Regions from separate parts of the Bradyrhizobium sp. 179 genome, predicted to be linked through region 2. Evidence: predicted binding sites of a transcription regulator. Region 2 holds the regulator's gene; each other region holds the start of a gene.
What was found. Region 2 encodes PhoB, which activates phosphate uptake and scavenging genes when phosphate is short. Its sites were predicted from a motif close to TGTCATNNANCTGTCAT; they were not measured.
Positions count from the first base shown of each region.

Region 1: IVB12_RS29105 (RNA degradosome polyphosphate kinase) is a predicted target of PhoB. The motif match lies at 3,716-3,732, and genes of this name have one in related genera.
Region 3: phnF (phosphonate metabolism transcriptional regulator PhnF) is a predicted target of PhoB. The motif match lies at 2,832-2,848, and genes of this name have one in related genera.
Region 4: IVB12_RS29480 (DUF47 domain-containing protein) is a predicted target of PhoB. The motif match lies at 5,784-5,800, and genes of this name have one in related genera.

Region 1 covers NZ_JADPJR010000130.1:6,327-13,808, forward strand. Annotated here, with positions in the region: gene IVB12_RS29080 (cold-shock protein) at 72-278, shown strand; gene purN (phosphoribosylglycinamide formyltransferase) at 386-1,039, opposite strand; gene purM (phosphoribosylformylglycinamidine cyclo-ligase) at 1,039-2,112, opposite strand; gene IVB12_RS29095 (CDP-alcohol phosphatidyltransferase family protein) at 2,267-2,809, shown strand; gene IVB12_RS29100 (DnaA/Hda family protein) at 2,899-3,576, shown strand; gene IVB12_RS29105 (RNA degradosome polyphosphate kinase) at 3,805-5,997, shown strand; gene ppx (exopolyphosphatase) at 6,013-7,482, shown strand, end outside.
Region 2 covers NZ_JADPJR010000160.1:65,656-73,137, reverse strand. Annotated here, with positions in the region: gene IVB12_RS36845 (aspartate aminotransferase family protein) at 1-1,133, opposite strand, end outside; gene IVB12_RS36840 (GcrA family cell cycle regulator) at 1,602-2,114, shown strand; gene phoB (phosphate regulon transcriptional regulator PhoB) at 2,366-3,073, opposite strand; gene phoU (phosphate signaling complex protein PhoU) at 3,088-3,804, opposite strand; gene pstB (phosphate ABC transporter ATP-binding protein PstB) at 3,816-4,637, opposite strand; gene pstA (phosphate ABC transporter permease PstA) at 4,634-5,479, opposite strand; gene pstC (phosphate ABC transporter permease subunit PstC) at 5,484-6,473, opposite strand; gene pstS (phosphate ABC transporter substrate-binding protein PstS) at 6,633-7,482, opposite strand, start outside.
Region 3 covers NZ_JADPJR010000104.1:135,928-143,409, forward strand. Annotated here, with positions in the region: gene phnD (phosphonate ABC transporter substrate-binding protein) at 1-79, shown strand, start outside; gene phnE (phosphonate ABC transporter, permease protein PhnE) at 154-1,038, shown strand; gene phnE (phosphonate ABC transporter, permease protein PhnE) at 1,035-1,883, shown strand; gene phnF (phosphonate metabolism transcriptional regulator PhnF) at 2,066-2,797, opposite strand; gene phnG (phosphonate C-P lyase system protein PhnG) at 2,905-3,369, shown strand; gene phnH (phosphonate C-P lyase system protein PhnH) at 3,374-3,982, shown strand; gene IVB12_RS24595 (carbon-phosphorus lyase complex subunit PhnI) at 3,987-5,090, shown strand; gene IVB12_RS24600 (alpha-D-ribose 1-methylphosphonate 5-phosphate C-P-lyase PhnJ) at 5,087-5,977, shown strand; gene phnK (phosphonate C-P lyase system protein PhnK) at 5,970-6,767, shown strand; gene phnL (phosphonate C-P lyase system protein PhnL) at 6,778-7,482, shown strand, end outside.
Region 4 covers NZ_JADPJR010000130.1:77,667-85,148, forward strand. Annotated here, with positions in the region: gene IVB12_RS29450 (class I adenylate-forming enzyme family protein) at 1-243, opposite strand, end outside; gene IVB12_RS29455 (NnrU family protein) at 317-901, opposite strand; gene IVB12_RS29460 (hypothetical protein) at 1,097-1,675, opposite strand; gene IVB12_RS29465 (peptide chain release factor 3) at 1,903-3,525, opposite strand; gene sugE (quaternary ammonium compound efflux SMR transporter SugE) at 3,684-3,998, shown strand; gene IVB12_RS29475 (inorganic phosphate transporter) at 3,991-4,998, opposite strand; gene IVB12_RS29480 (DUF47 domain-containing protein) at 5,095-5,739, opposite strand; gene IVB12_RS29485 (branched-chain amino acid ABC transporter permease) at 5,898-6,866, opposite strand; gene IVB12_RS29490 (branched-chain amino acid ABC transporter permease) at 6,868-7,482, opposite strand, start outside.

The sequences.
Region 1 (7,482 bases), on a different contig from region 2:
GAAGGCCGTTTGTGGCGTGGCACGCGAAAAAGCGGCCGCGTCTTTTTTCTATCTAGTGGAGGAGACTAGCGATGCCACAAAAGGGCACCGTCAAATGGTTCAACCCGACCAAGGGCTATGGGTTCATCAAGCCGAACGGCGGCGACAAGGACGTGTTCGTCCACATCTCCGCCGTCGAGCGCGCCGGACTCTCGACCCTCAACGAGAACCAGGTGGTTGAATACGACCTCGTGGAGAACCGCGGCAAATCATCCGCGGAGAACCTCAAGGTCTCCTGATGCCTCTCACGACACGCGAGAGATCATGACGTTGCCCCCGGCTCTGCCGGGGGATTTTGTTTGGGACACGTAATCGAACGGGTAGCGGGTGAGCCCGGGACCGTCTTTTACCCCACCACAGGCGCAATCAGAAAATTCTCCGACGCCGCGCTGCCCACCGTCCTGCACACATCACCCTCGATCCGGACCTTGCCGGTCGCGAGCAGCCGCAGCGCCTCGGGATAAATGCGGTGCTCGATTTCGAGGATGCGCTCGGACAGCGTATCCACCGTGTCGTGATCGCTGACCGGGACGGCGCCCTGCATCACGATCGGGCCTGCGTCGGTCTCTGGAATGACAAAGTGCACCGTCGCACCGGATAGCTTGACGCCGGCACGCAGGGCCTGGCCGTGCGGATCGAGACCGGGGAAGGACGGCAGCAGCGACGGATGGATGTTGAGCATCCGCCCGTACCAGGCCTTGGTGAAATCCGCCGTGAACAGGCGCATGAAGCCGCCCAGGCAAATCAGCTCGATGCCGTGCCGGTCGAGCGCGGCTTGCAATACTTTCTCGAAGCCGGCGCGATCCTTGCCGAACGGCTTGCTCTCGATCACCTCGGTCGTCACGCCGCTCGCCCTGGCCCGTTCCAGCCCCGGCGCACCGGTCTTGTTCGAGATCACCAGCGAAATCTCCGCCGGAAAATCCGCCGAGCTTGCTGCCTTGATCAGCGCGGCCATGTTGGAGCCGCGGCCGGAGATCAGGATGGCGACGCGGCGCTTCATCACAGCGCCAGGTCGAGATGGCCGTTATAGACGACGCGGTGCTCGCCCTCGGCGGGAATCACGGTGCCGAGCTGCGCCACGGTTTCGCCGGCATCGGTGAAGACCTCGACCACCTGGTCGACCTTGTCGGGCTCGACGATCGCGATCATGCCGATGCCGCAATTGAAGGTGCGCAGCATTTCGAGCTCGGTGATGCCAGCCTGCGCGGCCAGCCATTTGAACACCGGCAGCACCGGCAGGCGTGCGAGGTCAATGCCGACGCCGAGGTTCTTCGGCAGCACGCGCGGAATGTTGTCGGTGAAACCGCCGCCGGTGATGTGGGCTAGCCCCTTCACCGCGCCGGTCTCGCGGATCGCACGCAGGCAGGATTTGACGTAGAGCCGCGTTGGCGTCAGCAGCGCGCCGCCGAGCGTCATGACCGGCGCAAACGGCGCCTGCGCCTGAAAGCCGAGACCGGATTGTTCCACGATCTTGCGCACCAGCGAGAAGCCGTTGGAATGCACGCCCGACGACGCGAGCCCGATCACGGCGTCGCCTGCCGCGATGTCCGGGCGCGGCAGGAGCGTACCGCGTTCGGCGGCGCCGACTGCAAAGCCGCCGAGGTCGTAATCGCCGTCTTTGTAGAGGCCGGGCATCTCGGCCGTTTCGCCGCCGATCAAGGCGCAGCCGGATTCGCGGCAGCCCTCCGCAACACCCGCGACGATCGCGGCGGTGGCCTCCGGATCGAGCTTGCCGCAGGCGAAATAGTCCAGGAAGAACAGCGGCTCGGCGCCCTGGACCACGAGGTCGTTGACGCTCATTGCGACAAGATCGATCCCGATGCCGCCATGCAGCCCGGTCTCGATCGCGATTTTGACCTTGGTGCCGACGCCATCGGTGGCGGCGACCAGGACGGGGTCCTTGAAACCGGCCGCCTTGAGATCGAACAGGCCGCCGAAACCGCCGATCTCGGCGTCGGCGCCGGGCCGCGCGGTGGCGCGCACCATCGGCTTGATCAGGTCGACGAGACGGTTGCCCGCGTCGATATCGACGCCTGAATCGGCGTAAGTGAGGCCGTTTTTGCGGTCGGTCATGCCCGATTTCCAGTGGGTTTGCGGCTGGTTACGTCGAATTCCGGGGACACGCAATGGCAAGCGTAGCGCCCCGCGCTATAGTATGTAGATATCAACCGGTTCAGCCTCCCTAGGGGCCGGATCCGAGGTCAGGCCGGGTGCCGGGAAGCGCCGCGTGAGTATTCCGAATATCATTACCCTGGGCCGCATCATGCTGGTCCCGATCATCGTCTGGGCCATCGTGTCGAGCCAAATGGAGGTGGCGTTCGCGGTCTTCCTGATCGCCGGTATCAGCGATGCCGTGGACGGTTTCCTGGCCAAGCGGTTCAACATGGCGAGTGAGCTCGGCGCCCTGCTCGATCCGCTCGCGGACAAGGCGCTGCTGGTCTCGATCTACATGGCGCTCGGCATCTGGGGGGCGATTCCGCGCTGGATCGTCATCCTGGTGGTCTCGCGCGACATCATGATCGTCACCGCCGTGATCGTATCCTGGCTGTTCGACCGGCCGGTCGAGATGAAGCCATCAAAGGTGTCCAAGCTCAATACTGTGGCACAAGTGGCATTCGCGGCGCTGGTGCTGGCGGCGCTTGCCTTCGGCTTCAAGCCGGCACCCTATGACATGATCCTGATGGGCCTCGTCGCGGTATTCACGCTCTCCTCGGTGTCGCTCTATCTCGTCGAGTGGCTGCGGCACATGAGCACGATTGAGGCCAAATGAGTGGATGTGGCCCCGCAAAAGGCCAACTCCCGCTCGAAAGTCGAATCTTTTCAGACGAGGCCGGGACGCCGGCACGGAGCAAGGCAAGCGTGGCAGGCCGCGTTCATCCCCGACAATTGGCGTTTTCGCTGCCGCATGCGGAAAGCCTCAGCCGGGACAATTTCCTTGAGGGTCCCGCCAACGCGGTCGGTCTAGGCCTGATCGACGCCTGGCCGGAATGGCCGAACCGGATCATGTGGTTGACCGGCCCCGAAGGCAGCGGCAAGAGCCATCTCGCCGCGATCTGGGCCGAGGTATCAGGCGCCCGCTCGACCACGGCCGATGCGCTGACCGCCGCCGCGGTCCCGGGCGCGCTCGCGACCGGAGCGCTGGTGGTCGAAGATCTCAAGGCAAAAGAGTTTGACGAGCGCGCCCTCTTCCACCTGATGAATCTCGCCCGCGAGGATGGCGCCTACGTCCTCTTCACCGGGCGCGAGGTACCCGCATCGCTCGAGATCGAGCTTCGCGACCTGCGCTCGCGTCTGCGCGCCGTGCCGGTGGTCGCGTTGCTGTCGCCGGACGACCAGCTTTTCCGCGGCCTGATCGTCAAATTCTGCGCTGACCGCCAGCTCACGGTGGATGAGAGCGTCGTCAGCTACCTCGCGACCCGGCTGGAGCGATCCTCGGCCGCCGCCCGGCGGGCGGTAGAATTGCTCGACAGCGAGGCCCTGCGGCTTGGCCGCCCCGTCACCCGGGCGCTGGCGGCTGAGCTGCTTCGGGACGTCTGACCCGTCCGCCGGCACCAGCCGCTTGACGCGGTGGAACGGCGGAACATCAATGTCATCGAGATGAATACGCCGGTAGCGTTACAACCCGACGATGGCCAAATCATCCTTTTGGACCGCTGGCGAGTTAGGTTATCGGCAACGTCATCGAAACGTCATCGCTCTAACACATGCTCCCGCCGATTTTGCGCGTAAGTCGCAATTGGGGTGAACTGGATGGATCGACTTCTCATGGACTCTGCGCAAGCTGTTGAAATCAAAGAAAAAGCCCCGGAAACGGAGAGCCTGCCGGCGATCGCTTCGAGCCCCGAACGGTTCATCAACCGCGAGCTGTCCTGGCTGCATTTCAACCGCCGCGTCTTGGAGGAATCGGTCAATCCCAGCCATCCCATGCTGGAGCGGGTGCGATTCCTGTCGATCTCGGCAAACAATCTCGACGAGTTCTTCATGGTCCGCGTCGCCGGCATCAAGGCCCAGGTACGCGAGGGCATTGCCGAGCGCAGCCCAGACGGTCTGACCCCGTCGGAGCAGCTTGCGTTGATCAATCGCACCGTCTCCCAACTTGCCTCCGACCAGCAGGCGATCTGGCGCGACCTGCGCGGCACGCTCGCCGAGGTCGGCATCGTCCTGGTCGACGGCAAGGACGTCACCAAGCCGGAACGGAGCTGGATCGAGGACTACTTCCTCAACAACGTGTTCCCGCTGCTGACGCCGCTCGCAATCGATCCGGCCCACCCCTTCCCGTTCATTCCGAGCCTCGGCTTCACCATCGCGCTCCAGCTCACGCGCGCTGCCGACGGCAAGCAGATGAACGCCCTGATCCGCATGCCCGGCAAGATCGACCGCTTCATCCGCCTGCCGGCCGAAGGCAAGGCCGTCCGGCTGATTTCGCTGGAACAGGCAACCGCCCTGTTCATCAATCGTCTCTTCCCCGGCTACAATCTGCACGGCCAGGGCGCTTTCCGCATCATCCGCGACTCCGAGCTCGAAATCGAGGAAGAGGCCGAAGACCTGGTCCGCCTGTTCGAGACTGCGCTGAAGCGGCGGCGGCGCGGGTCGGTGATCCGTCTCGAGATCGACGCCAAGATGCCGGAGCAGCTGCGCAGCTTCGTGCAGCATGCGCTGTCGACGGCTGACGACGAGGTGTTTCTGGTCGACGGCGTGCTCGCCATGAACGAGCTTTCGCAGCTCACTCGTCTCGACCGTCCCGACCTCGAATTCACCCCTTACGTGCCTCGCCATCCCGAGCGGGTGCGCGAGCATGCCGGCGACGTCTTCGCTGCGATCCGGCAGAAGGATCTCATCGTCCATCACCCCTACGAGTCCTTCGACGTGGTGGTGCAGTTTCTGCAGCAGGCCGCGCGCGACCCAGATGTAGTCGCGATCAAGCAGACGCTCTACCGCACCTCCAACAACTCGCCGATCGTGCGCGCGCTCGCCGAAGCCGCCGAGGCCGGCAAGTCGGTCACGGCGCTGATCGAGCTGAAGGCGCGCTTCGACGAAGAGGCCAACATCCGCTGGGCGCGCGACCTCGAGCGCGCCGGCGTGCAGGTCGTCTACGGCTTTCTCGAACTGAAGACGCACGCAAAGCTCTCGATGGTGGTGCGCCGCGAGGGCGGCAGCCTCACGACTTACGTGCATACCGGCACCGGCAATTATCACTCGGTGACCGCGCGCATCTACACCGACCTCTCCTACTTCACATCGGACCCGACCATCGGCCGCGACGCGGCTCGCGTGTTCAATTTCATCACGGGCTATGCCGCGCCGAGCGATCTGGAGAAGATGGCGGTGTCGCCATTGACCTTGCGCAAGCGCATCATCGAGCACATCCAGGGCGAGACCGCGCATGCACGGCACGGCCGGCACGGCGCGGTCTGGATGAAGATGAACGCGCTGGTCGACCCCGACATCATCGACGCGCTCTACGAGGCCTCGCAGGCCGGCGTCCAGGTCGAGCTCGTCGTGCGCGGCATCTGCTGTCTCAGGCCCGGAATTCCCGGTCTGTCGGAGAACATCCGCGTCAAGTCGATCATCGGACGTTTCCTGGAACACGGCCGAATCTACTGCTTCGGCATGGGCCAAGGCCTGCCGAGCGCAAAAGCGGCTGTGTATATCTCCTCGGCCGACATGATGCCGCGCAACCTCGACCGCCGCGTCGAGGTGCTGTGTCCGCTGCAAAATCCCACGGTGCATCAGCAGGTTCTCGAACAGATCATGGTCGCGAACCTGAAGGACAATGAGCAGAGCTGGCAATTGTTGCCGGACGGGTCCTCAACGCGTATGAAAGCCGCGAAGGGCGACGAGCCTTTCAACGTCCACAACTACTTCATGACGAATCCGAGTCTGTCTGGCCGTGGAAAGTCGCTCAAGGAATCCTCGCCGCGCCGTCTCACGCGGCGCAATGAACGTCATCAATCCTGATCCCGGATTCTCAACGTGAAGCAGCCGCGCAAGCGCGGCTCGAGCGTCGCGGTCATCGACATCGGTTCGAACTCGGTCCGCCTCGTCGTCTATGAGGCGCTGGCGCGCAGCCTCATTCCGATCTTCAACGAGAAGACGCTGTGCGGCCTCGGGCGCGAGGTGCAGAGCACGGGCCTGCTCGCGCCCGACGCCGTCGACAAGGCGCTGACCTCGCTGAAGCGGTTCCGCGCCCTGTGCCGCGTGATGCAGGTCGGACACGTGTTCGCGATTGCGACGGCCGCCTGCCGCGACGCCTCCAACGGTCCCGACTTCATCGCGAAGGCCGAGCGCATCTGCGCCGTGAAGATCGAGATCCTGTCGGGCCCGCGCGAAGCGCGGCTGTCGGCGCTCGGCGTGATCTCCGGCGTCCATCATCCCGACGGCATCGTCGGCGATCTCGGCGGCGGCTCGCTCGAGCTGATCGACGTGCGCAGGAACAGCGTGCGCAGCGGCGTGACGCTGCCGCTCGGTGGCCTCGCGCTCCAGGACCTCGCACACAAATCGCTCAAGCGCGCCGACCGCATCGTGCGCGAGGCGCTCGACGAGGTGCCGCAGCTCGCCGCGGGCCGCGGCCGCACTTTCTACGCGGTCGGCGGCACCTGGCGTGCGCTCGCGCGTATCCACATCATCCAGAGCGGCTATTCGCTCCAGGTGATGCACGGCTATTCGATTTCGGCGGCCGAGGCGCTCGACTTCTCGCGGCGTCTGCGCCGGCTTGCGGCCGCCGACATGCTGGCCGATATCGAGGTCGTTGCTGATGCACGCCGCCCCCTCCTCACCTATGCCGCCCTTGTGCTCGAGCACATCATCCGCGTGGCGAAGCCGAAAACCATCGTGTTCTCGACCTTCGGCGTGCGCGAGGGTTTGTTGCACGAGAAGCTCTCGGATTCCGAACGCAACAAGGACGGGCTGATCTGCGCCGCAGAGGAGCTCAACCAGCTGCTGTCGCGCTCGGCGAAGCATGCCCGCGAGCTGATCGCCTGGACCGACCGCCTTGCGCGCGTCGTGAAGCTGCGAGAGACCGAAGAGGACCGCCGCCTGCGCCACACCGCGTGCCTGCTCTCCGACATCGGCTGGCGCGTGCACCCCGATCATCGCGGCGAGCAGACGCTGAGCCTCGTCGTTAATGGCAATTTCGGCGCGATCACCCATACCGAACGCGCCTTCGTCGGCTTGTCGGTGTTCTATCGCTATGCGGGCCTGAGCGAGGAGAACCAGCCGCCGGCTACCATGCAGGGCCTGCTGACGCCGGCGCAGCTCGAGCGCGCCCGCCTCCTGGGAGCAGCGTTCCGCGTCGCGCACCTGATTTCGGCGGCGCGGCCGGGCGTGCTACCCGCCACGCATTTCCGCAGCCAGAGCCGCAAGCTGATGCTGGTGTTCGAACACCGCCTCGGCGACCTCGTCGCCGACCGCGTCGGCAGCCGCTTCCGCCAGCTCGCCCGCCTG
Region 2 (7,482 bases):
ATCTCGGCTTCGGTGACGATCAGCGGCGGCAGGAAGCGCACGACATTGTCGCCGGCGCCGACGGTGAGCAGCTTTTCGTTGCGCAGGGCGGCAACGAGATCACCCGAAGGCACGACCGCCTTGATGCCGATCAGGAGCCCCTCACCGCGGACTTCGCTGACGATATCAGGATAGCGATCGATCACCGAGGCGAGCTTCTGCTTGAGCAGCAGCGACATCCTCTGCACGTGATCGAAAAAGCCGGGCTCGAGCATGACGTCGAGCACGGCGTTCGCAGCGGAGATCGCGAGCGGATTGCCGCCGAAGGTCGAGCCGTGCGAGCCGGGCGTCATGCCGGAAGCCGCTTCCGCGGTGGCAAGACAAGCGCCGATCGGGAAGCCGCCACCGAGCGCTTTCGCCAGCGACATCACGTCGGGGGTAACGCCGAGACGGCGATGCGCGAACAGATCGCCGGTGCGGCCCATGCCGGTCTGCACCTCGTCGAACGCGAGCAACAGCCCCTTCTCGTCGCAGAGCTGACGCAGCGCCTTGAGGAAGGCGGGTGTTGACGAACGCACGCCGCCCTCGCCCTGGATCGGCTCGATCAGGATGCCGGCGGTCTGCGGACCGATCGCCTTCTTCACGGCCTCGATGTCGCCATGCGGGACTTGGTCGAAGCCATCCATGGGCGGGCCGAAACCTTCAAGATATTTTGCCGAGCCCGTCGCCGCCAGCGTCGCCAGCGTGCGGCCGTGGAAGGCGCCTTCGAAGGTGATCATGCGATAGCGATCGGGATGGCCCTTGGCGGCGTGATAGCGCCGCACGACCTTGATCACGCATTCCAACGCTTCGGCGCCGGAATTGCAGAAGAACACGAAGTCCGCGAAACTTTCGTTGCACAGACGCGTTGCAAGCCGTTCGCCATCGGGACTCTGGAACAGGTTCGACATGTGCCAGAGCCTGGTCGCCTGCTCCTGCAACGCCTTGACCAATGCGGGATGGGCGTGGCCGAGCGCGTTCACCGCGACGCCCGAGGTGAAATCGAGATAGCGATCGCCATTGGTCGCGATCAGCCAGCAGCCTTCGCCGCGCTCGAAGCCAAGGTCCGCCCTGGCGAAAACGGGAAGCAGATGCGGCGCGGCGCTGTTGGTCATGACCATCACTTGGATGTTGCATTTGGACGTTGAGACCTGCCTGGCATGCCTTGCGCAGCGCACCATTGACCGGTCCGGAAAACGAAACGTGCCGCCTTTTAAGGGCGGCACGCGTCACCATCTTATGCCTGGCAAGACGGGTGTCAATGCCGCCCGGAAAGCCTCGCGAAACGCCGAATCCGTAGTCTTGCGGTGCCGATCTTGCAGGGTTTTCACCACGGAACATGTGGAAGCGAGTCGGCGGACTCTTGCGCGGGAGTCACGCCATATTGTAGCGTTTGGACTGTCAGATACGACATCTCGTGCAGCGGTTCTGATCCCAAGAGTCCTCATGTACCGGCGTAAACGTTCGGGCGTCAGTCACGCGCCCGGCGAGCCTTAAGGGATTCTGACGGCACGGGTTTTTCAAGGCTTAAGCATTCGCTGTGAGGCCCCAGGATGGCGGCGCGCAACGAGGGAAAGGGTGCAATGACGGTTTTGACCTGGTCCGATGATCGCGTCGAGCAGCTGAAGAAGCTCTGGGAGGCCGGACTTTCGGCCAGCCAGATCGCGGCCGAGCTCGGCAATGTGACCCGCAATGCCGTGATCGGCAAAGTGCACAGGCTTGGCCTGTCGGGCCGCGCCAAGAGCCCTTCATCGGCAGCGCCGCGGCCGCGCAAGGCGCGGCCCGCGCAGCATATGATGCGGGTGACCCGGCCGATCTCGCGCGGCAACACCGCGCTGGCGCAGGCCTTCGAGGTCGAGGTGGAGGCCGAACCGGTCACCTACGACAACGTGGTGCCGATGAGCCAGCGGCTGTCGCTGCTGGAATTGAACGAGGCGACGTGCCACTGGCCGGTCGGCGATCCCTCCAGCCCGGACTTCTTCTTCTGTGGCGGCAAGGCGCTGTCAGGCCTGCCCTACTGCGCCCAGCACTCGCGCGTCGCCTATCAGCCGGCAGCGGATCGCCGGCGGGCGGCACCGAAGCCGAGCACGCGGTGATTATTTCCTGAGATCGAGCCGGCAGCCGTCACGCGGTGACGGCGCAACAAACCCGATGTCGTCCCGGACAAGCGTAGCGCCGATCCGGGACCGATAGCCACCGCAAGCCGTGGTTACGGGGCCTCGGAGTTACCTTTTTCGCGCAACAATGGGCCCGGGTCCCGGATCGGCGCTTCGCTCCGGACAACGCTGCGCGTTGCCGGAGCTACGCTTGTCCGGGACGACGGCCGAGATTGTTGACGCAGCTGGGCCTACGTCTGCTCCGCCTTTGCAAACCGATCATCCAGCGCATAACCCGCGCCGCGGACGGTACGGATCGGGTCCTGCTCGCGGCCGAGATTGAGCAGCTTGCGCAGGCGGCCGATATGGACGTCGACGGTGCGCTCGTCGATGTAGATGTCGCGGCCCCAGACGCTGTCGAGCAGCTGCTCGCGCGAGAACACGCGACCGGGATGCTCCAGGAAAAACTCCAGCAGGCGATATTCGGTCGGGCCGAGATCGATCGGCCGGCCCGAACGCGCGACGCGGCGCTTGTCGCGATCGAGCTCGATGTCGCCATAGGCGAGCACGGTGGCGAGCCGCTCGGGGCTTGCGCGCCGCAGAAGGCCCTTCACGCGCGCGAGCAGCTCCGGCACCGAGAACGGCTTGACGATGTAGTCGTCGGCGCCGGTCGCAAGACCCCGCACCCGCTCGCTCTCCTCGCCGCGCGCGGTCAGCATGATGATCGGGAGCTGCTTGGTCTCGGGACGGGTGCGCAGCCGCCGGCACAGCTCGATGCCGGACAGTCCCGGCAGCATCCAGTCGAGCACGATCAGATCGGGGATGTGTTCCTTAAGGCGGGTGTCGGCGTCGTCGCCGCGCATCACCGTCTCCACGTCATAGCCGTCGCCTTCGAGGTTGTAACGCAGAAGCTCGGTGAGAGCTTCCTCGTCCTCAACCACCATAATGCGTGCGCCCATGTTGTCGTCGCTCCCTAGGTATTCGGTACCGTCGTGGCGAAGGTCGTCATGTCGCCCTTCGGCCGCTTGTCGGTGATCGCCTGCCCCTCGATCATGTAGAACACGGTCTCGGCGATGTTGGTGGCGTGATCACCGATCCGCTCGATGTTCTTGGCGCAGAACATCAGATGGATGCAGAACGAGATGTTGCGCGGATCCTCCATCATATAAGTGAGGAGCTCGCGAAACAGAGAGGTGCAGATGGCGTCCACTTCCTCGTCGCCCTTCCACACTGCCATCGCCGCCGGCAAATCGTGCGCGGCATAGGCATCAAGCACCGACTTGACCTGCTGCTGCACGAGGTCGGTCATGTGCTCCAGGCCGCGGAACAGTTTCAGCGGATGGAAGTCTGTCTCCAGCGCCGCAACGCGCTTGCCCATGTTCTTGGCGAGGTCGCCGATGCGCTCAAGATCGGTGGCAACGCGCATGGCGCCGACGATCTCGCGCAAATCCACCGCCATCGGCTGGCGGCGGGCGATGGTGAGCACGGCGCGCTCCTCGATGCGCTTCTGAAGCGCGTCGAGCTCGGCATCGGTGGTGACGACGCGCTGGCCGAGCGCGACGTCGCGGCGGATCAGCGCGTCGACGGAATCGACGATCATGCGCTCGGCGATGCCGCCCATCTCGGCGACGAGGCGAGTGAGCTCCTGGAGGTCGGTATCGAAGGCCTTTGCGGTATGTTCAGTACCCATGTCCCGTCTCCTCAGCCGAACCGGCCGGTGATGTAATCCTGCGTACGCCGATCGCTCGGCGACGTGAAGATCTTGCTGGTGTCATCGAACTCGATCAGCTCGCCGAGATACATGAAGGCGGTTTTATCAGAGACGCGCGCCGCCTGCTGCATATTGTGGGTGACGATCGCGATCGTGTAGTTCTCGGACAATTCCTGGATCAGCTCCTCGACCTTGGCGGTCGAGATCGGGTCGAGCGCCGAGCAGGGCTCATCGAACAAGATCACTTCGGGCCGTACCGCGACCGTGCGGGCAATGCAGAGGCGCTGCTGCTGGCCGCCGGAGAGCGACAGGCCGGACGCGTTGAGCTTGTCCTTGACCTCGTTCCACAGCGCGCCGCCGCGCAGCGCCTTCTCGACGCGGTCGTCCATCTCGGACTTCGAGATCTTCTCATAGAGGCGGATGCCGAAGGCGATGTTCTCGTAGATCGTCATCGGGAACGGCGTCGGTTTCTGGAACACCATGCCGACCCGGGCGCGCAGCAGGTTGAGGTCCAGCTTGGGATCAAGGATGTTGGTCTGGTCGAGCAACAGCTGGCCGGTGGCGCGCTGGCCTGGATAGAGATCGTACATCCGGTTGAAGATGCGCAGCAGGGTCGACTTGCCGCAGCCCGACGGGCCGATGAAGGCCGTGACGCGGTTGGTGCCGAGGGCCAGATTGATGTTCTTCAGCGCGTGGTGCTCACCGTAGTAGAAATTGAGGTTGCGCGCGGTCACCTTGGCAGGCGCCTCGGGTAGCGGCTGTGAGCCGGGATGAACGGTCGGCGCACTTACGGAAACAGACATTTCACTCATTTTGCAGTCCTCTCGGCGCCAAGGATGCGCGCGCCAATGTTCAGGGCAAGCACGGTCAGGGTAATGAGCAGCGCCCCACTCCAGGCGAGCTGCTTCCAATAGGCGTAGGGGCTCTGCACGAAGTTGTTGATGGTGACAGGCAGGTTGGCCATCGTCTTGTCGAGACCGAGGCTGAAGAACTGGTTCGATAGCGCCGTGAACAGCAGCGGCGCGGTCTCGCCGGCGACGCGCGCAGTCGCCAGCAGCACGCCGGTGATCAGGCCGGAGCGCGCGGCACGATAGGCGATCCGTTTGATCACCAGCGAACGCGGCAGGCCGAGCGCGCTGGCGGCTTCACGCAGCGGGTTCGGCACCAGCAGCAACATGTCTTCGGTCGTGCGCACCACGACCGGGATCACGATCACGGCGAGCGCCAGCGCGCCGGCGATCGCCGAGAAGCCGCGCATCGGCACCACCACCGCGCCGTAGATGAACAGGCCGATGATGATCGAAGGCGCCGAGAGCAGGATGTCGTTGATGAAGCGGATCACCGAGGTCAGCTTGTCGTTGCGGCCGTACTCGGCGAGATAGGTGCCGGCGAACAGGCCGAGCGGCGCGCCGATGCCGACGCCGATCACGGTCATGATCAGCGAGCCGACGATGGCGTTGAGCAGACCGCCCTCGTTCGATCCGGGCGGGGGCGTGTTCTCGGTGAAGACCTGGTAGTTGAGCCCGGCCAGGCCATTGTAAAGCAGCGTGATCAAAATCAACGCGAGCCAAGTGACGCCGAAGGCGGCGGCTGCGATGCAGAGACCGCGGATGACGATGTCCCAGCGGCGACGGCGCGAATAGATCGGGTTCATGGCGTCACTTTCCGGCCTTGGTTTCCAGCCGCATCAGCATCAGCCGCGCGGCGGCGAGCACGAAGAACGTCAGTACGAACAGGAGCAGGCCGAGCAGGATCAGGCCGGACTGGTGCAGGCCGTCACTCTCGGCGAATTCGGAGGCGATCGCCGCCGAGATCGTGGTGCCCGGAGCGAAGATCGACGAGGAGATGCGGAACGAGTTGCCGATGATGAAGGTCACCGCCATCGTCTCGCCGAGCGCGCGACCTAGCGCCAGCATGACGCCGCCGATGATGCCGATGCGGGTGTAGGGGATCACCACGCTGCGGACGACTTCCCAGGTGGTGCAGCCGACGCCGTAGGCGGCTTCCTTCAGCACCGGCGGCACCGTCTTGAACACGTCGACCGAGATCGAGGTGATGAAGGGCAGCACCATGATGGCGAGGATCAGCGCGGCATTGAACAGGCTGAGATAGGACGGCGGACCTGCGAAGATCGCCCCCAGCACGGGGACGCCGTCGAAGACCCGTATCATGAAGGGCTGGAAGGTGTTGGCCAGGAACGGGCCCAGCACGAAGAAGCCCCACATGCCGTAGATGATCGAGGGAATGCCGGCGAGCAGCTCGATCGCCATGCCGATCGGGCGGCGCAGCCATTGCGGGCAAAGCTCGGTGAGGAAGATCGCAATACCGAGACCGACCGGAATGGCGATCAGCATCGCGATGAAGGAGGTGACGAGCGTGCCATACATCGGCCCGAGCGCGCCGAGCACGGGCGGATCGGCCGACGGCGCCCAGCGCTGCGTCCACAGGAACGAGAGGCCGTATTCCTTCATCGCGGGGAAGGCGCCGACGATCAGCGAAATGATGATGCCGCCGAGGATCAGCAGCACCGAGATCGCGGAAAGTCGCGTGATCCAGTAGAAGGTGACGTCGCCGAGCTTGAACGCGCTCAAGGCCTTGGCGCGGTCATATGGTCCGGCGTCGTCGATTACATCGCTCTGAACGGCCATCTCTGCCACGCCGATCCCCTGTACCCAGATTTATAGACGCTTGTTGCCGGTCCCGCGCCCCCGACACAGCACGACGCTGATCGGGGCCCGGTTGTTGTCCCGGCGCTGCGCAGCAGCGTTTCACGCTGCTGCGCGTCCGGGACATGAGAGCCGTTCGCCTCAGCTCTTGATCTCGGCGGCCCAGGTCTTCTCGATCAGCTGGACGACGCTGTCCGGCATCGGGATGTAGTCGAGTTCTTCAGCCGCCTTGCCACCGTTCTTGAACGCCCAGCGGAAGAACTTGATGGCTTCCTGGGAGGCGGCCTTGTCGGTCGCAGACTTGTGCATCAGGATGAACGTCGCCGCAGTGATCGGCCAGGACTTCTCGCCCGGCTGGTCGGTCAGGATGACGTAATAGCCAGGAGCCTTGGCCCAGTCGGCGTTGGAGGCGGCGGCCTGGAAGGCCTCGACGGTCGGCTGCACCGGCTTGCCGGCCTTGTTGACGAGACCGGTGTAGGTCAGCTTGTTCTGCTTGGCATAGGCGTACTCGACATAGCCGATCGAGTTCTTGGTCTGGCTGATGTTGCCCGACACGCCTTCGTTGCCCTTGGCGCCGACGCCGACCGGCCACTCCACTGCGGTGCCTTCGCCGACCTTGCTCTTCCAGTCCGCGCTGGCCTTGGAGAGATAGTTGGTGAAGTTGAAGGTGGTGCCCGAACCGTCGGAACGGCGGACCACGGTGATCGCCTCCGCGGGCAGCTTCACGTTCGGGTTGAGCTTTTTGATCGCGGCGTCGTCCCATTTGGTGATCTTGCCGAGATAGATGTTGGCCAGCGTCTCGCCGTCGAACACCAGCTCGCCGGGCTTCACGCCCTCGAGGTTGACGACGGGGACGATGGCGCCCATCACCATCGGCCACTGCACGAGGCCGTCCTTCTCGAGCTGCTCGGCCTTGAGCGGCGCGTCGCTGGCGCCGAAGGTCACGGTCTTCGCCAGGATCTGCTTGATACCGCCGCCGGAGCCGATCGAC
Region 3 (7,482 bases), on a different contig from region 2:
CGCCACCAACAAGGACTGGGATGGCACGATCGAGCTGATCAAGTTCGTCGATGCGCTGCGTAAGAAGAAGGCGTCCTGAGTTTGGGACGATGCACTGGAGCCGGGTCGATGGACCCGGCTCTTTCTCTTTGATCGACCACTTGTTCTGACCAGATGACCGTCGCGGTTTCGATCCTTCCCGAGCAGCAGCTTGCGGTGCTCAACGCCGCCTATCGCCAGGCGGTCGCGCGCAAGCGTTGGCGCCTGCTGTTGGGAGCCGGTATCTTCGCAGGTGCGCTGGTCCTCGCCGCGATCGGCGCCGAAGTGAATTTGCGCACGCTGTTCACCTATTTCGGCAACTTCATCAGCTATTTCGATCGCATCCTCACGCTCGACAACGGCCAGCGGGTCTGGACCGATCTCGGCGAGTGGCTCTGGGGCTGGCGCAAATGGCTGAGGATGCTGGGTGAGACGCTGCTGATCTCCTATGTCGGCACGCTGATCGGCGCCACCTTCGCCTTTGCCCTGAACTTCTTCGCGGCGGAGAACACTTCGCCTGCGCCCTGGCTGCGCTTTACGGTGCGGCGCCTGCTCGAATTCGCCCGCACCGTTCCCGGCATCGTGTTCGCGCTGATCTTCGTCATCGCCTTCGGGTTAGGTCCGATGGCGGGTGTGCTCGCGATCGCGATTCACTCCACCGGCGCGCTCGGTAAGCTGTTCTCGGAGATCGTGGAGAATGCTGACATGAAGCCGGTCGAGGGCGTCCGCTCGACCGGGGCGAGCTGGCTGTCTTGCATGCGCTTTGCAATCGTGCCGCAGGTCACCGCAGGTTATGCCAGCTACGCGCTGCTGCGCTTCGAGATCAACGTTCGCGAAGCCTCGGTGATGGGCTTCGTCGGCGCCGGCGGCATCGGCCAGGAGCTCGTCGTCGCCATCCGCAAGTTCTATTACTCCGACGTCAGCGCGATCCTGCTCACCATCATCGTGACCGTCTTCATCATCGACATCACCACCGGATGGCTGCGCGGCCGGCTGTTCGGCAAGGAGGCGCGGACGTGACCGGGCCGCAGCAAGTCGAGTCGCGAGAAATCCGCGCCCGCTATCCCGATGTGTTCGACCGGCCGGCCTCGGCGCGGCTTGCAACGCCCGCGATGATCGTCGCGGCGTTCGCGATCCTGATCTATGGTCTGGTCGATCTCGATTTCTCGCCGTCACGATTCCTCGCAGGCCTCAGCCAGCTCGGCTGGATCAGCCTGATGATGATCCCGCCCGATCCCGGCTCCTCGTTTCCGGTCTATCTGAAGGCGCTGGGCGAGACGCTGTCGATCGCGCTGCTCGGCACGACGCTGGCGGCGCTGTTCGCGCTCCCGGTCAGTCTGCTGGCCGCGCGCAACGTGGTGCCGTCGAAGATCCTGCGCTTTCCCGTTCGCCGCTTGCTGGATTCGATCCGCGGCGTCGACACGCTGATCTGGGCGCTGGTGTGGATCAATGTGGTCGGGCTCGGCCCGTTCGCCGGCGTGCTCGCCATCGCCGTGTCGGATTTCGGCGCCTTCGGAAAACTGTTCTCGGAGGCGATCGAGGGCGCCGACCAGAAGCAGGTTGAAGGCATCCGCGCTTCCGGCGGCAGCGCGCTGCACGAGATTCGCTTCGGGCTGCTGCCGCAGGTCCTGCCCGTGATCGCCGGTCAGGTGCTCTATTTCATCGAATCCAACACCCGCTCGGCCACAATCATCGGCATTGTCGGTGCCGGCGGCATTGGCCTCCAGCTCGCCGAGCAGATCCGCGTCTTGGAATGGCAGAAGGTGTCGTTCCTGATCCTGATGATCTTGGTTGCGGTTGCCGCGATCGATTTCATTTCCGGCAAGCTGCGCTTTGCGATTATCGGACGAAGGGCTATCGCTTAACTCAGGTGCGGCCGCAGTCTTCTTCCCTTCTCGCCTTGTGGGAGAAGGGGGCGCGAAGCGCCGGATGAGGGATCCGTCTCCGCGCATTCAAATGAGAGCTGGACTCGCGGAGAGGACCCCTGACCCGTCTCGCCGCTGCGCGGCGAGCCACCCTCTCCCACAAGGGGAGAGGGGAAGAGGGCTCACCCGTTCTCCACCAAAAACTCCACCCGCTCCGCCGCGAACCGCGAGTGCTTTGTCACCAGCGGTCTGCCGCCGAGATCGTGGTCGGTGGCATCGACCACGAGGATCGGTCGTCCCAGTGCAAGATCGAGCCGGGCGGCGTCGGTCGCGTCGACGATGCCGGCCGTTATCCGGGTCGCGCCGCGGCGGTAGTCGCGGATGCCGTAGTGCTCCAGCAACTTCGTCATCGAGCGCGTCGCGGCGAACACGGCGCCTGCGCCCGGAAACAACTCGGCCGACAACCACGTGGTGGAGACGCAGATCGGCGTGCGATCGGCGAGGCGAATCGCCTCGATCCGCACCAGCGGCGCGCCGGCCTTCAAGCCGAGCTCGCGCGCCAGCTCCCGGGTTGCGACGTCATTGGAGGTCTCGATCAACTGGCCGCGCGGCTCGCGGCCGCCGGCGCCGACGATCTCGGAGAACCGGGTGCGCGAGCGCAGCGGATAGGCCAGCTTCTGCGCCTCGACATAGGTTCCGCTGCCGCGCTCGGCCCGCACCAGGCCGCGCTCGGCCAGCGCGGCCAGCGCGCGCCGCACGGTGTGGCGGTTCACGCGGTAGGTTTCCGCGATCTCCATCTCGCCCGGTAATTTGTCGCCGGCGGCAAAGCGGCCGTCGGCGATACCGCGCTCGATGCCGTCGGCGATGAGGCGCCACAGCGCGACGCCCGAAGATGCAGTGTCTTGCATGCTCATATCGCTGGTCAGCCTAGCTGAGAAATCACGCCTTTGTCACGAAACAGTCATGGCGCTCCTTTATGAAGTTGTCTAGTATCATAGACAACTTAGAATCGGCAAGTTCGGTGGATTTGGTGACCCAGCAGAATGACCAGCAAGCCCAGCGCAAGGCCGCGATGGCCGTGCTGGCGCACGCGGAGGCGGGCGAGATCGCCGCCCGCCTCCGCACACTCGCCCTGCCGGCCCATCAAAATCTGCGCGAAGGCGAAAACGGTCTCGTCATGCTGCGCGGCCGGGTCGGCGGCGACGGTGCACCGTTCAACCTCGGCGAAGCCACGGTCTCGCGTGCGGCGGTCCGGCTTGCCAGTGGCGAGGTCGGCTTCGGCTACACACTCGGCCGCGATGGTGAGAAGGCGCGGCTGATCGCGCTGTGCGACGCGCTGGTGCAGTCCAGCGATTTTGGCGCAGCCGTCGAGCGCGAAATTATCGCGCCGTTGCGCGAGCAGCTTATGACGAGGCGCCAGCAGGCAGCGGCGAAGACTGCCGCGACGAAGGTTGATTTCTACACCATGGTGCGCGGTGAGGGGTGAGATCATGACCACGATTGCAGAACTGCCGCCGGGTTTCGCCGACAGGGTTCTGTCGGCGCAATCGACCTTTCGTTCGGTCATGGATGCGATGGCGCGGCCGGGTTCGGTCCAGCGCATCGTTCCGACAGCCGGAGCGCCCCATACGATGATGCGCGGCACCGCCGCGATCGCGCTGACGCTGTTCGATCATGACACGCCACTCTGGCTCGATGCGCGCATGGCAGAAAATTCCGACGTGATGAAATGGCTCAAGTTCCACACTGGCGCGCCGGTGGTGCAGGACACTTCGATTGCCAGCTTCGCGCTGATCAGCGACGGCGCGGCGCTGCCGCCGCTCGAAAGCTTTGCGCTCGGCACCAACGAATATCCGGATCGCTCGACCACATTGATCCTTCAGGTCGATAGTCTGGGCTCGGGACGCAGCTTGGAGCTGCGCGGCCCCGGCATCGATAGCGCCACGACGCTCCAGGCGTCGATCAAGCCGTTCGATCTGTTCGAGCGCCTGCGGTTCAACGAGGCGCTGTTTCCGCGCGGCCTCGATGTGGTGCTGGTTGCCGATGATGCCGTGGTTGCGATCCCGCGCACCACGCGCGTCGCGAACAAGGGAAGCTGACCGCATGTATGTCGCAGTCAAAGGCGGCGAACGCGCCATCGAGAACGCCCATCTCCTGCTTGCAAACGCGCGGCGCGGTGACCCAAGCGTTCCGGAAGTCACGCTCGAGCAGATCTCGGAGCAGCTCGGTCTCGCCGTGGACCGCGTCATGAGCGAGGGCTCGCTCTATGACCGCCAGCTCGCCGCGCTCGCGATCAAGCAGGCGCGGGGCGATCTGATCGAGGCGATCTTCCTGGTCCGTGCCTTCCGCGCCACGCTGCCGCGCTTTGGCGCGAGCGAGCCGGTCGACACCGGCGCGATGCGCGTGCAGCGGCGAGTGTCGTCGACCTTCAAGGATATTCCAGGTGGCCAGATCCTCGGGCCGACCTTCGATTATACCCACCGCCTGCTCGATCCTTCGCTCGCAGAAGGCGTTGTGCCGGAAGCGCCAGTGACGGCGGAAGCATCAACGGCACCCACGCCGCGCGTGACGGATATTCTTGGCCGCGACGGACTGATCGAGTCCTCGCCGCAGGCCGAGGACGGCGCCAGCGTCGGCGATCTCACCCGCGAGCCGCTGAATTTTCCGGCGGACCGCGACCTGCGCCTGCAAAATCTGGCGCGTGGTGACGAAGGCTTTCTGCTGGCGATGGGCTATTCCACCCAGCGCGGTTACGGCCGGAACCATCCCTTTGCCGGCGAGATTCGCTTCGGCGAGGTCGATGTCGAATTTTTCGCCGAGGACGTCGGCTTCGCCGTGCCGCTCGGCTCGATCGAGCTGACCGAGTGCCAGATGGTCAACCAGTTCAAGGGCTCGGCGACGGAAGCGCCGTGCTTCACCCGCGGCTATGGCCTCGCCTTCGGCCAGAGTGAGCGCAAGACCATGTCGATGGCGCTGGTGGATCGTGCGCTGCGCGCTCGCGAGCTCGGCGAGGAGGTGCGTGCCCCCGCGCAGGACGAGGAGTTCGTAATGTCGCATTCGGACAACGTGCAGGCGACCGGCTTCGTCGAGCATCTCAAGCTGCCGCATTACGTCGACTTCCAGTCCGAGCTCGGCCTGCTCCGCAAGCTGCGCCAGGAATTTGCCGAGGCCAATGCGCCCGATGCCATGAAGGAGGCCGCGGAATGAACGCGCCCGCCTATAATTTCGGCTATCTCGACGAACAGACCAAGCGGATGATCCGCCGTGCGATCCTCAAGGCGATCGCGATCCCCGGCTATCAGGTGCCGTTCGCCAGCCGCGAAATGCCGATGCCCTATGGCTGGGGCACCGGTGGCGTGCAGGTGACGGCGGCGATCCTGGGACCTGAGGACGTGCTGAAGGTGATCGACCAGGGCTCCGACGACACCACCAACGCGATCTCGATCCGAAAGTTCTTCGCCAAGACGGCGGGCGTCGCCACCACGACGGCGACGGACGAGGCAACCGTGATTCAGACGCGCCACCGCATTCCCGAGACGCCGCTGCATGAAAACCAGGTGCTGGTGTATCAGGTACCGATCCCTGAACCCCTACGTTTCCTCGAGCCGCGCGAGACCGAGACGCGGCGCATGCATGCGCTCGCCGAATATGGCCTGATGCATGTCAAACTCTATGAGGACATCGCCCGCTTCGGCCATATCGCGACTGCCTATGCCTATCCGGTCAAGGTGAACGCGCGCTACGTGATGGACCCGTCGCCGACGCCGAAATTCGACAACCCCAAGATGGACAATTGTGCCGCGCTGCAATTGTTCGGCGCCGGCCGTGAGAAGCGCATCTACGCGATCCCGCCCTACACGAAAGTCGTGTCGCTCGATTTCGAGGATCATCCGTTCGAGCCGTACCGTTTCAACGCGCCTTGCGCTCTGTGTGGTGCGGAAAGCTCTTATCTCGACGAGATCGTCACCGACGACAAGGGCGGCCGGATGTTCGTCTGCTCGGACACCGATTATTGCGAGGGCCGGCAGGCCGCCGGCCATCACGGCAGCCTGAGCGCCGCACCGTACAAGGAGAGGGCGGGCTCACATGGCTGAACTCGATACGCTCGAAAACGACCAGCCGCTGCTGGTGGCGGAGTCGCTCAGCAAGTCCTTCGGCCGCATCGCCGCCTGCCGAGAGGTGTCCTTTGCGCTCTATCCCGGCGAGGTGCTGGCGATCGTCGGCGAATCCGGCTCGGGCAAGTCGACGCTGCTGCAAATGCTGTCGGCTCAACTCACGCCGAGCGCCGGCCGGGTCTCTTACCGGATGCGCGACGGCGTCACCCGCGATCTTACGACGCTCGGCGAGGCCGAGCGGCGCTTTCTGTTCCGCACCGACTGGGGCTATGTCCATCAGGATCCTGCGCAAGGCCTGCGCATGGCGGTCTCGGCCGGCGCCAATGTCGGCGAGCGGCTGATGGCGGTGGGATGGAATCATTACGGCCGCATCCGCGACACCGCCTCCGACTGGCTGATGCGCGTCGAGATCGACGTCGCGCGCATCGACGATGCGCCGCGCACCTATTCCGGCGGCATGCGCCAGCGGCTCCAGGTCGCGCGCAACCTCGTCACCGGGCCGCGGCTGGTGTTCATGGACGAGCCGACCGGCGGCCTGGACGTGTCGGTGCAGGCGCGCCTGCTCGATCTCCTGCGCAGCCTGGTCGCCGAGCTGCACCTCGCCGTCATCATCGTCACGCATGATCTCGCGGTGGCCCGCCTTTTGTCGCACCGCGTGATGGTGATGAAGGGCGGCCGCGTCATCGAGACCGGCCTCACCGATCAGGTGCTCGACGATCCGCGCGAGCCCTATACGCAACTCCTCGTCTCCTCGATTCTGCCGCCATGAGCCTGCCAACATGAGCCTTGCAACGACGGCCATGATCGACATCGCCGACGCCCGGAAGACCTTTACGATGCACCTGCAAGGCGGCATCAAATTGCCGGTCGTGCGCGGCGTGACGTTCCATGTCGATCCCGGCGAAGGCGTCGTGCTGTCGGGGCCGTCAGGCGCCGGCAAGTCGTCGATCCTGAAGATGATCTTCGGCAATTATCGCTGCGATTCCGGCCGCATCGGCATCCGCCACCGCGGCGCGCTGATCGATCTTGCCGCCGCCGAGCCGCGGCAGGTGCTCAACGTCCGCCGCGCCACCATCGGTTATGTCAGCCAGTTCCTTCGCGCCGTGCCCCGCGTTGCGACCATCGACGTGGTCGCCGAGCCTCTGATCGTGAACGGCCTGGCGCGCGCGGAGGCGCAAGCCCGCGCGGGCGTGCTCCTGCATCGTCTCAACATTCCCGAGCGGCTGTGGCAGCTTCCGCCCGCGACCTTCTCCGGCGGCGAGCAGCAGCGCGTCAACATCGCGCGTGGCTTCATCTCGGATCTGCCGATCCTGCTGCTCGACGAGCCGACCGCTTCGCTCGATGCCGCCAACCGCACTGTGGTGGTCGAGCTGATCGCTGAGAAAAAACGCCAGGGCGTCGCCATGGTCGCCATTGTCCATGACGACGAAATCCGGCATCTGATTGCCGACCGCATCGTCGATGTCACCAGCTTCGCCGCCGCG
Region 4 (7,482 bases), on a different contig from region 2:
GTCGCCGCGTTGCAGGCCGAGCTCGCGAAAGCCGGCCGCGATCCGCGCGGACTGCTCGACGGCTTGTCGCCAGCTCAGGCGGACGTCGCCGCAAATCAGCGCCTCGCCATCACCATTGCGCGCGCGGGCTTCCGCGATCATGGCCCACAGGCTCGACGGCCGATCGCAAAATGCCGGCACCACCCGATCGCCAAAGCGCGACTCGAACCGCATCGGCGGAATCTGAGATTGCGACCAATCCATCGAAGGGCCCTCGGCTTATTGCTCTTGCCAGCTATCGCCCATGGACGTCCAGGCTTCGTCTTGTGCTAACCGGCTAGACGCCGATGACGGGAACACCGATCACGACTGGATGGAACGCGAAGGCCAGCGCGAGATACGCGACAATTCCGACCGCGACCGCGATCAAATCGTTGGTGACACCGCCCACCGGGATCGGCGGACCGCCGGCATCGGTGCGGTGCTTGAGCGTGATACGATCATACACAGCCCAGCCCAGGAACGAGCCGAACAGGATGATGGAGCCGAGATCGCCATTGGCGAGCAGATGCGCGGCCGCCCACAGCTTGATGCCGGTCAGCATCGGATGCTTCAGTGTCGCATAGATGCGGCCGCGCAGGTACGAGGCCACCACCAGGATGACGGCCGGCAGCATCAAGGCGAGCGTGATGTGCTTCAGCACCTTCGGCGGGTACCAGACGTCGATCCAGCCGGAGCTGCGATAATGGGCAAAGCCCCAGATGATCAGCGCGAGCCCCGCGAGCGAGACGAGCGAATAGAGAATCTTGTAGGTCCCCTCGCCCAGCCTCGCGATCGCCTCTGCGCGCGCCTTTCGTTTCGTCGTGAAAACATGGGCCGCGAAAAACAGCACCAGCCCCAGGATCATGACCAGCAGACCCACGACATCCTCCCCCTCAAGCAGCCCCCACATCTGAGGTATCATCGATTGGCCGCCGCTCGCAACTCCCTCCCCTCATGGTGAGGAGGCGCGAAAGCGCCGTCTCGAACAACAGAGGCCCCCTCTGTCACAGCCCGGCCTTCATCCTTCGAGACGCGCGTGAAGAACGTGCTCCTCAGGATGAGGAGATAGCCTGCGCTATTTGGCAAGCTCGCGATTGTCGACATAGCGGATCGCGATCGGCCTGCCCGCCAGCGCGCCGCCAAGGCCGCTGGTGAATTTCAGCGGCAGGCATGCATTCAGCGATGCGTTGATGGCATTGAGATAGGTGGTGCGGGTGCCGGCCGGCACGCCCGCGGTCGCATATGTGAGGCGCGGCGGGCCGATCAGGCCACCCGCCCTGTTGAAGCTGAAGCGCACCGACATCTGCATGCCGGCGCGCGAATTGTCCGACGGCGGCGACCAGCAGCTGCGCAGCGCGGCGAAGAGGTCGCCGATCGTGTCGAGATCGTGATCCGGCCTCTGATATTTGGCACGATCGGCCTCGGACGGCACGCTCTCGATCGTAAGCTGGAGGTTCTGCCCGTAAGGATAGTCGATCTCGGGAATGCAGGGGCCCTCATCGAGCACGCTGCAATAGGACGGCGTGCAGGGCCCGCCGTCCAGCACGCTGCACGGCTCGTGCGAGAACGGGATCGGATTGATCTGCCGGGGCCGCGCTGCGGCGGCACTTACCGCCAAGAAGGTCAGCAGCAGAACCAGGAATGCGCGCAGCATTGAGAAGCACCGCGATGAGCGACCATCCACCATCATGTTGGGGAGATCTTGCCGCGGCTTCAAGCCCACCTCGTGTTCACATGCGCGCGTTCAAACGCGGTTTCGTCGCCGGGCCGAACCCGCTCACTATTCCAGGGGGATCATTGTTGAGCCGAGAGGCGTGCTGGATGCTCCGCCTTCGCGGGCACGACAGCGGAGGGGTGGCTGCACAGCGGGGGATAGCCGCCCTACCCCTTCTTCTTGACGTCTTTGACGTTGGTGAACTCGATGCCCTCGGCGCGCTCGCGGGTGTAGCCGAGATAGAACTCGTTCCGCGCCAGATACACGGGATCGCCATCGACATCGTCGGCGATGCTCGAGGTGTTGGCGGCAATGAAGGTGTCGAGCTTCTTGCGGTCCTCCGAGGAGACCCAGCGTGCCAGCTGGAACTCGCTGACCTCGAACTCGACCGGCAGTGAATATTCCGCCTCCAGCCGCGCTTTGAGCACATCGAGCTGGAGCGCGCCGACGACGCCGACCAGCGCGGGCGCGCCGTCGCGAGGGCGGAACACCTGCACCACGCCCTCCTCCGACATCTGCTGTAGAGCTTCCTTCAGCTTCTTCGCCTTCATCGCATCGGTGAGACGGACGCGGCGGACGATTTCCGGCGCAAAGCTCGGCACGCCGACGAAGTTGAAATCCTCGCCCTCCGTCAGCGTATCGCCGATGCGCAGCGTGCCGTGGTTGGGAATGCCGACGACATCGCCGGCAAAGGCCTCATCCGCAACCGAACGATCCTGCGCGAAGAAGAATTGCGGGCTCGACAGCGGCATGCTCTTGCCGGTGCGCACCAGCTTGGCCTTCATGCCGCGGCTGAGCTTGCCCGAGCAGAGCCGCGCAAACGCGATGCGGTCACGATGGTTCGGATCCATGTTGGCCTGGATCTTGAACACAAAGGCGCTCATGCGCGGATCGGTGGCCTCGACCTTGCGCTGGTCGCTGTCCTGCGCGCGCGGCTCGGGCGCGAACTTGCCGAGACCTTCCAGGAGGTCGCCGACGCCGAAATTGCGCAGCGCGCTGCCGAAATAAACCGGCGTCAGATGTCCCTCGCGGAACGCTTCGAGCTCGAACGGTTTTGACGCTTCGGTGACGAGATCGAGCTCGTCCTTCACCGCGGACACGTCCAGATTGGCATTGAGCTTGGCGAGCTCTTCGATCTCGATCTGCTGCGCCGCACCGGTCTTGGCACCGCCGCCTTCGAGCAGGCGCACGCCGCCATTGACGACGTCATAAGTGCCGAGGAAGTCACGGCCGCGGCCGACCGGCCAGGTCATCGGCGTGGTGTCGAGCGCCAGCGTCTTCTCGATCTCGTCCAGCAGCTCGAAGACGTCGCGGCTCTCGCGGTCCATCTTGTTGATGAAGGTGATGATCGGGATATCCCGGAGACGACATACCTCGAACAGCTTTCGGGTGCGCGCTTCGATGCCTTTGGCGGCGTCGATCACCATCACGGCGGAATCGACCGCCGTGAGCGTCCGGTAGGTGTCTTCCGAAAAGTCCTCGTGGCCCGGAGTATCCAGCAGGTTGAAGACGAGGCCTTCGAACTCGAAGGTCATCACCGAGGTCACGACCGAAATGCCGCGCTCGCGCTCGATCTTCATCCAGTCGGAACGCGTGTTGCGCCGCTCGCCCTTGGCCTTGACCTGACCGGCGAGGTTGATGGCGCCACCGAACAGCAGCAGCTTCTCGGTCAGCGTGGTCTTGCCGGCGTCGGGGTGGGAGATGATCGCAAAGGTCCGCCGCCGTGCCACTTCAGCGGCAAGCGGAGAACGGGCCGGCGATTCGGCTGCGGTGGTGACGATGTCGGACATGGCGGGAGCGTTTGGCAGGGAAACTGGGCCTGATCAAGCCTCATTTGGTGATTGCGTGGCCCTCCGGCCAGCCCCATATCGGCATTTCGGGAAGGACGGCCTTCCCGTTCTCAGCACCTCAGCCGCGGGGACGACCCTGCCTAGAATGGAGGGTCGTCATGGCCTGGAGCATCCTGTTGATCGCTGGGCTTCTCGAGATCACCTGGGCGATCGGCCTGAAATACACCGAGGGCTTTACCAGGCCTGTTCCGTCCGTCGTCACGCTCGCGGCCATGGCCGGCAGCGTCATCTTGCTCGGACTTGCTCTCAAATCACTGCCCGTCGGAACCGCCTACGCTGTCTGGACCGGAATCGGCGCGGTCGGCACCGCGACGCTCGGCATCATCCTGTTCGGCGAGCCGGCCACGGCGTTCCGCCTCGCCAGCATCGGGCTCATCGTCGCCGGAATTGCCGGCCTAAAGTTCGTTACTTGACGAAGATCTTGACCACCCACCAGGTCAGCGCGGCGACGATGGCCGAGGCCGGGATCGTGATCACCCAGGCATAAACGATCGAGCTAGCGACGTTCCAGCGCACCGCCGAGACGCGGCGGGCGGCGCCGACGCCGACGATGGCGCCGGTGATGGTGTGGGTGGTCGAGACGGGAACGCCGAGGAAGGTCGCCATGAACAGGGTCGCAGCGCCCCCGGTCTCCGCGCAAAAGCCCTGCATGGGCGTCAATTTGGTGATGCGCAGGCCCATAGTGCGGACGATGCGCCAGCCGCCCATCAGCGTGCCCAGCGCCATCGCAGCCTGGCAGGACAGCACGACCCAGAACGGCACCGAGAATTCGCTGCCGAGATGACCCTGCGAATACAGCAGCACCGCGATGATGCCCATGGTCTTCTGGGCGTCGTTGCCGCCATGGCCGAGCGAATAGAGCGAGGCGGAGGCGAATTGCAGGATGCGGAAGGCGCGATCGACCGCAAAGGGCGTCGAGCGCACCGAGGCCCAGGACACGATCGCCACCAGCATCATTGCGAGCAGGAAGCCGACCAGGGGCGACAGCACGATCGCCAGCACCGTCTTCGACAATCCGCTCCACACTGCCGCCGAAATGCCCGCTTTGGCCATGCCGCCGCCGACGAGTCCGCCGATCAGCGCATGCGAGGACGATGACGGGATGCCGAGCGCCCAGGTCACGAGGTTCCAGACGATGGCCCCGACCAAGGCCGCAAAGATCACTTGGGCGTCGACGATGGAGGGATCGATGATGCCGGTACCGATGGTCTGGGCGACGTGCAACCCGAACACCATGAAGGCGACGAAATTGAAGAACGCGGCCCAGAATACCGCAAATTGCGGCCGCAGCACGCGGGTCGAGACGATGGTCGCGATCGAATTGGCGGCGTCATGGAGTCCGTTCAAGAAATCGAACAGCAGCGCGACGGCGATCAAGCCGACCAGGACGGGAAGAGCCAACGCAGCATCCACAGCGGCCCTGCCTCAATTTTTTCGCATGATCTCCGCGCAAACGCGTTCAGCGTTTGTCGCGAAGGAAAACCGCGGCACATTTTTCCGGATCATGCGTTACACTTGCTCGATGACGATGCTGTTGATCTCGTTGGCGACGTCGTCGAAACGGTCGGCCACCTTCTCGAGATGGTCGTAGATCTCTGCGCCGACGATGAAATCCATCGCGTTGCCCGCGCGATGCTTGAGGAACAGCTCCTTCAGCCCGATGTCATGGAGGTCGTCGACGCGGCCTTCCAGCTTGCCCAGCTCTTCGGTGATCGCGGTCAGCATGGCGACGTTCGGGCCGATCGACTGCATCAGCGGCAGCGCGCGCCCGACCAGATTGGCGCATTCGATCAGAAGCCCGCCGATCTCGCGCATCGGCGGCTCGAAGGCGCGGACTTCGAACAGCATCACGGCCTTCGCCGTCTGCTGCATCTGGTCGATGGCGTCGTCCATCGAGGTAATCAGGTTCTTGATGTCGCCGCGGTCGAACGGAGTGATAAAGGTGCGGCGCACCGCCGTCAGCACTTCGCGGGTGATGTTGTCGGCGTCGTTCTCGAACTGGTTGACGCGCTGGCAATAGACCGGCGTTTCCTCGCCGCCGTTGAGCATGCTCTGGAGCGCGATCGAGCCCTGGATCACGGTCTGGGCATGACGGTCGAACAGGTCGAAGAACCGTTCCTCCTTGGGCAGGAAAGCACGAAACCATCGCATCATGGGGATAGGCTACCGGTTGGAAAAATGGCCTGGCCCGAAGGGGCCGTCATGAAACTGTCATAGACCATTTTCGATCCACGCGCGTGTCATCTCACGCCCGCGGTGCAGGGTCATCCACCGCTTTCGAGCGACCGGTAAACCGATTTTATATCAGCTACTTAGAGCGATCGCCGGAAGTAATGCGCGATTTCGCCGATGACCCCGCGGCGGAAGGTGAGCACGCAGATCACGAAGATCGCGCCTTGGATCACCGTCACCCATTGGCCGAAGCCCGCCAGATATTGCTGCATGGCGATGATCACGAAGGCGCCGATCACGGGACCGAAGATGGTTCCGAGACCGCCGACCAGCGTCATCAGGACGACCTCGCCCGACATCGACCAGTGCACGTCGGTGAGCGAGGCGTTCTGCGCCACGAAGACTTTCAGCGCACCGGCAAAGCCGGCCAGCGTGCCCGACAGGATGAAGGCCAGGAACTTGTACTGGTCTGTACGGTAGCCGAGCGAGATCGCCCGCGGCTCATTCTCGCGGATCGCCTTCAGGACCTCGCCGAACGGCGAGTTGATGATGCGGAAGATCAAGAGGAAGCCGGCGAGGAAGCCGATCAGCACGACATAGTAGAGCACGGTCGGCTTGGACAGATCGAGCACGCCGAACATGTACCCTTGTGGAATGCCCTGGATGCCATCCTCGCCATGGGTGAACGGCGCCTGCAGGTAGATGAAATAAAGAAGCTGCGACAGCGCCAGCGTGATCATCGAGAAATAGATGCCCTGGCGACGGATCGAGATGTAGCCGGTCACGATCGACAGCACGAACGCGGCGGCGACGCCGACGAGGATGCCGAGCTCGGGCGGAAGCGCCCACACCTTCAGCGCATGTGCGCTGCAATAGCCGGCAGTCCCCAGGAACATTGCGTGCCCGAACGACAGCAGGCCGCCATAGCCGACCAGCAGATTGAAGGCGCAGGCGAGCAGCGCAAAGCACAACGCCTGCATCACGAAGAACGGATAGACTCCCGTGAATGGCACCGACGCCAAGAGCAGCGCCATCACCACGAACACGATCATCTCGTCGCGCACCGTGCGCGGGGTCACCGGCAGCGTGTCGTCCGTCAAGGCTGTCATATCAGGCCGCCCTTCCCGTCAATCCCGTTGGCTTCACCAAGAGCACCAGCACCATCAGCACGAACACGACGGTGTTGGAGGCCTCGGGGTAGAAATATTTGGTCAGGCCCTCGATCACACCGAGCGCAAAGCCGGTGATGATCGAGCCCATGATCGATCCCATGCCGCCGATCACGACCACCGCGAACACGACGATGATGAGGTCGGCGCCCATCAGCGGCCGCACCTGATTGATCGGCGCGGAGAGCACGCCGGCGAGCGCGGCAAGGCCGACGCCGAGACCATAGGTCAGCGTGATCATGCGCGGCACGTTGACGCCGAAGGCGCGCACCAGCGTCGGGTTCTCGGTGGCGGCACGCAGGTAAGCACCGAGCCGCGTCTTCTCGATCAGGAACCAGGTCGCAAGGCACACCACCAGCGAGAACACGACTACCCAGCCGCGATAGACGGGCAGGAACATGAAGCCGAGGTTCATGCCGCCCTTGAGCTGGTCCGGAATGGCGTAAGGCAGACCGGAGGAGCCGAAATAATTCTGGAACACGCCCTGCACGATCAGCGCGATGCCGAAGGTCAGGAGCAGGCCGTAGAGGTGATCGAGCCCGGTCAGCCATTGCAG